Regions from separate parts of the Weissella sp. ESL1156 genome, predicted to be linked through region 1. Evidence: riboswitches for the same ligand, from Rfam matches in the RefSeq annotation. Region 1 holds a riboswitch; each other region holds the start of a gene.

Region 1 (3,287 bases):
TGTTACTTGCCGATGTCCTGTATAATAACTGGACCCAGTAAATGCTGCTGGAAAACGGCTACCTTCTTCTTCGCTAAAAGAAATTAAACGGAGCGGTTTTTTAGGTAAATAACCTTGTTGATAGACTTTTTGTATCGCACAAAATCCGCCCAGAATACCAAATAAACCATCATAACGACCACCTTGACGCACAGTGTCCATATGAGAACCCGTTGCAATCGGTGCAACTGTTTCTTGTCCCGGAAAATCTAGAGAAACATTGCCATAATCATCAACAGTGGCTTTTGCATGATATTTTTGACCAAGTAAAATTAAAGCACGTTGATTCTGCAACCACTGTTGATTATAAACGAGCCGATTTTGTCCAACTTCATCTGATGCATTGAACTGATCTAGCAAATCACCTAATTGTACAGTTTCATTCGACATAATTATTTACTAATACCCGTTATTGGTGAAGATGCCGCAGCTTTTTTATCCAAAACACGACCAAGATGTGCAAGATAGCCTTTTCGGCCTGCTTGAACAGCTAACTTAAAGGCTTCTGACATCAATGGTATATCACCAGCTGTTGCCATCGCTGTATTAGCCATTACTGCAGCGGCACCCATTTCCATAGCTTCAGCTGCTTGACTTGGACGACCAATACCGGCATCAACGATAATCGGTGCATCAATTTCGTTAATTAAAATTTGAATCAACGCTTTCGTTGCCAAGCCTTGATTCGTACCAATTGGCGCTCCTAATGGCATCACAGCTGCAGCACCTGCGGCCACTAACTTACGCGCAGCATTTAAATCAGGCAACATATATGGCATCACAATAAATCCTTCATCTGCCAAAACCTGCGTTGCTTTGATTGTTTCTTCATTATCAGGTAACAAGTAAGTTTTATCTGGTACAACTTCAAGCTTAATGAAATCACTACCACTTAATTCACGAGCAATACGTGCCATGCGGATAGCTTCTTCAGCATTCGTACAACCAGATGTGTTTGGTAAAATCGTGACATCTTCAGGAATATAATTCAAAATATTTTCTTCAGCTGCGTTCGTTCGGCGCAAAGCCATTGTAATAATTTGTGCGTCAGCATGATGAATTGCCGAATCAATTAATTCATATGAATATTTTCCTGATCCTAAAATGAAACGCGAAGAAAAATGGTGACCACCAATAATTAAATCATCATTACTTTCAACCATGATTATTTATCTCCTATTCTGCTAAAACGGGGCGCTTAGTTAATAACCGTAAGATGGCATTAGCCTCATGACCAGCACATACCATAACACGTGGTGCCATCAGTCCTTCAGCACCTTTACTATAACCATCTCCACAAATATAAACATTTGGTAACTGTTGTTTTGTTTTCATCTCATTAGTGACATGTAATCCTGCCATACCATTGCCCATAACAAGTGGCTTGTCAGGATAAAAGTTGGTTATACCATCCAATAACATCGCCTTGGCCATTGGGTTATCAAACGCCTCACAGACAATATCACAATCTGCAAATAATATTTCGATATTATCAGGCGTTATTTTGACCTGCTGGATATCAATATCAATAAATGGATTAAATTCTAATAAATTTTGCTTCAATGCCACAACTTTAGGTATCCCAATCTGACTAACTTTATATTGTTGCCGATTAAGATTACTCATTTCGATGGTATCAAAATCAATGATTGTTAAATGACCAACACCACTACGGGCAAGTGCAATTGCAATATTTGAACCTAAACCACCTGCACCAGCAATCGTAACTTGCGCATTTTGCAAAGGTTCCGTTGTACCAGCAACATTACGTGCTTTCATGCCCTCAAAGAAGTCGGCGACAGCTACGCCTTGAAATTTTGGTGTCATTTTATTTGTCCTCTTTTCTAACCACCACCAACAAAAGAAATTAGTTCAACATGATCATTTTCTGATAATCTTTGTGTCGCTAATTCTTCACGATGAATAATTTTGCCATTTAATTCCACGACAACATTTTGCATCATATCTGTTTTTTCTTGTAATAAATCGACTAGTGTCTTACCAGCCATATTTGCGATTTGTTCACCATTTAAAATAATCAAAAAAATACCCTCCTTTCTGATCACGAAAGAAGGGTATTTGTACACAGTCAAATATCGTACTTCCTTCGATCGTATTATCGACATCAGGTTCATGGGTATATTCTCAGCTTGACAGCACCCCAGACGATGGTTGTTTAGATTTTGTTTTTACCAATTGCTTTATGCAATCCTCGTAAAATATAAAAAGCAGCCTCTTTGTTTTCACAAAAAGACTGCCCATCAATTACTATGTTCGGACTGTATCTTCCTGCGCAGGTATTAACCAAATCAGGTTCAGTGGGTATATTCTCAGCTTGACAGCACCCCAGATACGTTAATTAACTTAACAAGATAACCATAGCACGTTTAATTATGAAACACAACTCATTATTGAAATCGCTTTCAATGATGAGCCGTTGCATGCATCATTTATCTTGTATCATACGACAAGTCACCACCTCAAATTTCACTACTATGAAATTCTAAACCACTATTTATGACCCCATCTCTGGCTTTACCATCTGCTCTAAACGACCCATCCACCAGCCCAATCCTGTGCCAAGAGCTAATAAGATAACTGCAAACATATAATGCCAAACAGTGAAACCAGTATAATCTATCGGGATAATCATCACTGTTGATGCCATCACAATACCAAAAATAATATGGAACAACTTGGCATAAGCAACTTTAAAAACATACGCCATGACTTTTGCAAATACTAAAACAATCACAATCAATCCTAAGAGAAGGGGGACCAATACCGTTAAATCACCGTTTTTAATACCATCACTCATTCCTTTGTATAGTCCTAAATAAATTAAAAAATTAGATGGACTCAATCCTGGTACAAGTAATCCTAATCCAATCAATGCACCAGCTAAAAACCAAGCGCCCATGCTGGGCTCAATGGTTGAAAATAATGGTCGGCCAAACCATAAGAATATTAACATCAAAATACACGCCATTATGGACAATGCGATATCCCATTGTGATCGTCCCATTTTTCCCGCTTCGTACCATAATGCTGGCACCGTTCCTAAAATAGCACCAATAAAGAACCAACGTGCAACACTTTCAATTTCTCCTAACATAAAGCTAATCAAAAATGATAGTAAAAAAATACCCAGCACTGCACCAATTCCAACTGGTAAGAAAAACCGGACATTTGCTTTAAAGTTTTTCAATGGATTTGCCATAAATAAAATTAAGCGTTCATATAATCCA
Region 2 (3,287 bases), 610 kb from region 1:
AATAATCAACTCATTACGATAAGGTCGTAAATCCTTTTGATAAACTGCCCCAAATGTTTCTTCAGCTGTACCATCTGCTGGACCATAATTAGAAGCATTATCAAATGAAAAAATACCATTATCAAAAGCTTTTAACATCACTTCTCTTGAATTTGCTAATGGTTTTTGGTCACCCAAATTACGCCATAAACCAAAAGATAATGCTGGTAAAATTAACCCTGAATCTGAAACACGTCGATATGGCATGATATCATACCGATTATCAGCTGCTGCATAGACCATCACAATACTCCTCTCAATCTCTTTGCTTTTATTTTAAATTCACAAACTAATTTCTGGCTTATTATTTGAACGTAATAAGACATCTAATTGTTTGTCATCGTGAATGCGTTGAATTGCTTCTGCAAATAATGGTGCAACAGATAACGTCGTAAACTTTGAACTTTGCTTTTCTTCAGGTATCTGTAAAGTATCCGTAAAAATGCAACGCTCAATATGGCTATCCGCTGCTAATTTTTCAGCTGCTTGTCCTGAAAGAACGGCATGTGTTGCTGCAACATAAACTTCAGTCGCACCATTTGCCAATAGCGCTTTTGCAGTCATTTGCACTCGATAACCTGTATCAACAATATCATCAACAATGATGGCACGACGTCCTTTCACATCACCAACAATAGCATCTTCTGATTCTGGCGTTGTCATTGCAACATTATCATTGACGATACCCCAAGGTGCACCAAGTAAATCTGCAAATTTTCGAGCACGACCTGCACCAGTATGATCTGGTGACACAACAACAATATCATCCAACAATTTACGACTATAGAAATAGTCTGTTAATAGTGGTGCTGCTTGCAAATGATCCACTGGAATATCAAAGAACCCCTGCAATTGATCGGCATGTAAGTCCATTGATACAACACGATCAACACCATTCATTTCTATTAATGAAGAAACCATCTTGGCGGTGATTGGTTCGCGAGCTTTTGCCTTGCGATCTTGACGAGCATAACCCATGTACGGAATAACTAATGTTATTTGCTCGGCTGATGCACGTCGCAATGCATCAACAATAATCATCATTTCCATAAAAGCGTCATTAACTTCTTCAGCAATTGGCGCAATCACATAAACATCATCCCCACGAATACTCTCTAAAATACGTTCGTATATTTCACCATCAGCAAAACGTTTAATATCCAATTGCGTTAAAGGTATATGCAACTCTTCAGCCACTGCTTTTGCCAAATCATGATTAGCAGTTAATCCTAACAGCTTTATTTGAGATTCCACGAATGAGTTCCTCCATTTCTAATCGCCACTCGTTATCACTTCTATTTTAACAAAAGTTATGTCATTACGGTATAGCTGATCTGTTCCTATTATGAAATCATTTTCATGATTTGCTAGTATGATGAGTAGAAATTTGCAAATCTGCCTGACTAACACTATACTTAAAGGAGAATCAAACAAGCTGGGGTGCCATAGAGCTGGCTGAGAAAATACCCATAGAACCTGAGCAAAGTAATTTTGCTAGGGAGCTTGGTTTGTTTACCATGACAGTAAACAAGCCCCAGTACCAGTGAGTGAGTCACACACATGGTATTGGGGCTTTTTTGTTACCAAAGCTTCGGCGATTCGATAACATTATATTTTTAAGGAGGTTTGCAATTATTATGCAAACAGTTAATGAATCAAAGGTTAAGTGGTCATTACGTGACGTCATTTTCTTAGCCATTATCGCTATTTTCTTTGGTGTTATTTTTGAAGTTTGGAGTGCAGCCTATTATGCCTTAGCTGCAACCCCATTAAAACCTTATGCAAATGACTTAACATTAGGTGTTTGGTTGATGGCTGGTCCATTAGCAGGTGCTATTTTGCAAAAAGTTGGTAGCTCAATATTAGGTGAATTATTAGCTGCTGCAGTAGAGATGCTATTATTCTCAAGTTGGGGAGCAGGTACGTTAATCTCGGGTTTTGTGCAAGGCTTCGGTACTGAAATTGGTTTCGCCGCTACTGGTTACAAAAATTGGGGAAAATTAGGCTTAAGTTTATCCGTTTTAACAACCACAATAGTCACCTTTATTTGGGACATGTTTAACAGTGGGTATGCAGACTATAAACCAAGTATGATGATTACTTTATTTGTCATTCGCCTCATTTCTGCTGGTTTCTTTGGTGGCGTCTTGGTCTATTACATCAAAAAATTAGTTGCCAAGTCTGGTATTATAAAACATTAAGCTATGACAAAATTAGAAGTTGATAACTTAAGTTTTGCTTACCAAACTGGTCAACCCAATGTTTTGAATAATATTAGTTGGATACCTGAAGAAGCATCCTTTAACTTATTGATTGGTCCTTCAGGATCAGGCAAATCAACCTTGTTAAAGTCAATGGCTGGTCTCTATCCAAAATTTGGAGGTGTGATAACTGGTGGCCAAGTATTACTGAACAATGAACCAATTCAACCAATTGTACCGTTTGAACGTGCAAAACGTATTGCAATGCTTTTTCAAAATCCAGACCGTCAATTTGCTATGCGAACCGCCCGCTTACAGTTAGTGTTCGCCCTAGAAAATTTGCAATTACCAAGTGAAGTCATTACGCAACGTGTTCATTTTGCAATCACTGCACTTCATTTAGAACAAATTGCTGATCAAAATCTACTGACTCTATCAGGTGGTGAAAAACAACGTGTTGCGCTTGCAATTATTTTAGCAATGGATAGCGACATTATCTTACTCGATGAACCATTTGCAAGCGTTGATCCAAATGCTCGCTTAGATTTACTAACTGATTTAAAGAAAATGCAGTTAGAACATCACAAAACGATTATTATTTCTGACCATGACTTATCAGGCTATCAATCACTAGTCGATCATTTATATGCCATTGATACTGAAACGGGATCGCTACATCAACAATCATTGAATCAGTTGGCTGATCTACCAGTTCAAAAGCCCTTTTATGGGATACCAAATTCAGATGGCCAACTAAGCTGGCAAGCACTAACATTAACTGTTGGCACAGAACGAATCTTACTTAAAAATAGTCAGTTCGTACTCCCCACTGGGCAAATTGGTTTACTATCGGGGGCCAACGGTATCGGTAAATCAACCCTTTTCAAAGCACTTAGTCATCAAATCAAATATCAAGGTCAAGTCGCTTGGAATCAAATAGATACGGCCAAAGTTCATTTGAAAAATTGGGCTAAGAAAGTTGCTTTAATTTTTCAGTCAGCTACTGACCAATTTGTGACAATGACTGTTGCCGAAGAAATCCAACTA
Region 3 (3,287 bases), 540 kb from region 1:
AAGAATGATCCTGCACTTGGTGCTTACTGGGCATCATTAGGTGATGTATTCGTCAATGATGCATTTGGAACAGCTCATCGTTCACATGCTTCTAATGCTGGAATTGCAGCAAATATTTCACAAACCGCGGCTGGTTACTTAATGGAAAAAGAGATTAAGTTCTTAGGTGGTGCTGTTGAAAATCCTAAGCGTCCATTCGTAGCCATTATTGGTGGGGCAAAGGTTTCTGACAAAATTACAATTATTCAAAACTTATTACAAAAGGCAGATAAAGTGATTGTCGGTGGTGGTATGGCATACACATTTGCTGCCGCTAAGGGTGAAAAGATTGGTGATTCTCTGTTTGAAGAGGACAAGGTTGAACTTGCTAAGCAATTGATTGCCGATGCTGGTGATAAGTTAATTCTACCTGTTGATGCAATAGCTGCAGATAAATTTGCAAATGATGCTGAGACTTACGTTGCAGAGGGTGACATTAAAGATGGTTACATGGGACTTGATATCGGTCCTAAGTCTGTAGAATTATTCAAATCAGTTCTTTCAGATGCAAAGACGGTTGTTTGGAACGGACCTATGGGTGTGTTTGAGATGGCAAACTTTGCAAAGGGAACTCTAGCAATTGGTGAAGAACTTGTTAAGGTTACTGCTAATGGTGCAACGACGATCGTTGGTGGTGGTGATTCAACTGCCGCCGTACAACAATTGGGTGTTGCCGATCAATTAAGCCACATTTCAACTGGTGGTGGTGCTTCTCTAGAATATCTTGAAGGAAAGACGTTGCCAGGAATTGCAGCAATTTCTGAAAAATAAATTTGATTAATTAAAAAGGAAGTCGGATTTTGTTATCTGACTTCCTTTTTAGTATGTCAACATTGATTGGTTTGTGGTAAACTATTCCAAACAGTAATGAATAAGGGGATATATTATGGATATTCATAAATTTGCTGTTTTTCTTGATTTGGCGGAAACGGGAAATTATTCTGAAACAGCAGACCGATTATATACAACACAGGGGAATATTTCAAAGCAAATTTTATCTTTAGAAAAAGAATTAAAGACACGACTTTTTAAACGTGAACATCGGCATATTTATTTGACAGAGTCTGGTCGTATTACAGAGATGTATGCTAAAAAAATTTTACATGAATTTTCGGCATTACAACAAACGTTAGAACAACATAATACAGAGTCAGATAATGTTTTAACGATTCATACCATGCCAACTTTTTCAAATTATCGTGGCTTTTCATTGATGAGTGCGTTTCATCAACGGTATCCAGAGATTACGTTACATTTTTCAGAAATAAAAGATAATTTATTGTTAGATTCTTTAAATAATAATCAGGCTGATATTGTATTTGGTCATTATACGTCTACAAATAATCAAACCATTGAAACGTTATTAACGGATCAGGATAATTTAGTTTGTATTCTTCCGGTAAATCATCCATTAGCAAATCATCAAATTATTTCATTAAACGATTTAATGTCAGAAGAATTATTGCTGCTTGAAGGAGAAGAGACATTAATTTTCAATAAATTAGGAGTCATGGGTGATAAAAAACAATTGGCATCTGCGGTATCATATCAAGGTGAAAGAATCGATATTATCTTAAACATGGTTTCAAATGGGATGGGAATTGCCCTAATGATGGAAAAAAGAGTTGATATGACAAATGATGGTCCATTAATTAAGCGTAAAATAGGAACAAATACAACAAGTAATTTTGGCTTTATGAGATGTAAACAAATGCATGAATCAAAGGCGAATGAATTATTTTGGAAATATATCACACAAGCAACTAATCACGATATTCTTTAAACGTATTTTTAATTGTTAATGTGTTACTATAATAATATAAAATTAAATAGATATCACAAAGGGGAGCTGTATTAGCTGAGAAAGAGATTATCTCTAAACCCTCCGTACCTGTTTTAGTTATTTAAGCGAAGGAATTGTGCATATAAGGCATTTTCATGGTCTCTTTGTGATTTTTTATTGCAAGGAGGCTTTTTTATTGAACGTTTTTTAGTCAACATCGCCAAACAAATTTTAAATTGAGGGAGAATATCAATGAATACAAATGTTAGGAAAATCACCTATTTAGCGATGATGATTGCCTTAGATGTCGTTTTATCACCAATTTTACGGATTGAGGGGATGGCACCAATGTCGAGTGTGATCAATATTTTGGCTGGCGTGTTAATGGGACCATTATATGCAACAATTATGGCAACGTGTTGTGGTATTATTCGAATGATGATGATGGGAATTCCGCCATTAGCATTGACTGGTGCAGTATTTGGTGCTTTATTAGCAGGTGTTGGGGCAAGGTTAACTCATAATATTTACGGTTCAATTATCGGTGAAATAATTGGAACAGGAATTATCGGATCATTAATGTCATATCCAGTAATGGTATTATTCACTGGAACAAAAACAGATTTATATTGGTTGTTGTATACACCAAGATTTTTGGGGGCAACTTTTATGGGTGCTATTGCCGCATGGTTAATTTGGCAACAGGCCAAGAAAATCACACTTTTTAAAGATATGATGCGCCTGTTTAATGGTAAAAAGGGGGCATGAAATTGACAGGAATCACAATACCCCTTCAAAAATCACCGCTCGTTCATTGTATTACGAATGCCATATCTGTTGAAACTGTTGCAAATGCATTACTCTATGTTGGTGCAAAACCAATTATGACAGAAGATGTGCGTGCTTTTGATGATTTAGCGAGTCAAACAGATGCTGTATTACTAAATCTTGGTAGTTTATCGCCTAATAAAGAAAAAAGCTTGTTAGCTGCTGGACAATTGGCTATGCAACAAAAACCATTTGTATTAGATGTTGTGGGAATTGCAAGTGCGACATCAGCTATGCAAATTGCACAAAAGTTAATGCTAATGCAGCCAACTGTTGTCCGTGGTAATATTTCTGAAATGCGCGCACTTTGTGGCTTAGCAACAAATAGCCGTGGTGTGGATGGCAGCATACTTGACCAGACAGATGAAGAAATAAGTCATTTGATTGCAGCACTACAAGCTCGCTCGTCACAATTAACCTATGTTGCCACTGGCGTAAAGGACATCGTTGTTTCAAAAAATAACGTTTGGGTACTTTCAAATGGTGTGGATGAATTAGATCGTTTTACAGGATCTGGTGATACATTAGGTGGGTTGATTGCAGCTTTCTTGGGGACAGACATGCCAACAGAGATGGCGACGATCTGTGCCATTAGTTATTTAAATATTTCAGGTGAACAGGCAAAACGAAAAGCAAG

Evidence for each region. A riboswitch is a leader RNA that binds a small molecule or an ion and turns the genes downstream of it on or off. The one in region 1 is predicted to bind thiamine pyrophosphate.
Region 2: linked by a shared signal. The riboswitch ahead of ACSKY2_RS00595 (ECF transporter S component) and the one ahead of thiS (sulfur carrier protein ThiS) in region 1 are both predicted to bind thiamine pyrophosphate.
Region 3: linked by a shared signal. The riboswitch ahead of thiW (energy coupling factor transporter S component ThiW) and the one ahead of thiS (sulfur carrier protein ThiS) in region 1 are both predicted to bind thiamine pyrophosphate.

What each region holds. Positions count from the first base shown of each region.
Region 1 covers NZ_CP196372.1:1,445,294-1,448,580, forward strand. The annotation lists gene ACSKY2_RS07455 (hydantoinase/carbamoylase family amidase) at 1-429, opposite strand, end outside; gene ACSKY2_RS07460 (thiazole synthase) at 432-1,202, opposite strand; gene thiF (sulfur carrier protein ThiS adenylyltransferase ThiF) at 1,216-1,866, opposite strand; gene thiS (sulfur carrier protein ThiS) at 1,884-2,081, opposite strand; TPP riboswitch at 2,124-2,213, opposite strand; TPP riboswitch at 2,309-2,398, opposite strand; gene ACSKY2_RS07475 (DUF368 domain-containing protein) at 2,555-3,287, opposite strand, start outside.
Region 2 covers NZ_CP196372.1:102,306-105,592, reverse strand. The annotation lists gene ACSKY2_RS00605 (aldo/keto reductase) at 1-282, opposite strand, end outside; gene ACSKY2_RS00600 (ribose-phosphate diphosphokinase) at 322-1,293, opposite strand; TPP riboswitch at 1,466-1,557, shown strand; gene ACSKY2_RS00595 (ECF transporter S component) at 1,677-2,240, shown strand; gene ACSKY2_RS00590 (ATP-binding cassette domain-containing protein) at 2,244-3,287, shown strand, end outside.
Region 3 covers NZ_CP196372.1:30,424-33,710, forward strand. The annotation lists gene ACSKY2_RS00225 (phosphoglycerate kinase) at 1-810, shown strand, start outside; gene ACSKY2_RS00230 (LysR family transcriptional regulator) at 926-1,822, shown strand; TPP riboswitch at 1,872-1,973, shown strand; gene thiW (energy coupling factor transporter S component ThiW) at 2,075-2,590, shown strand; gene thiM (hydroxyethylthiazole kinase) at 2,587-3,287, shown strand, end outside.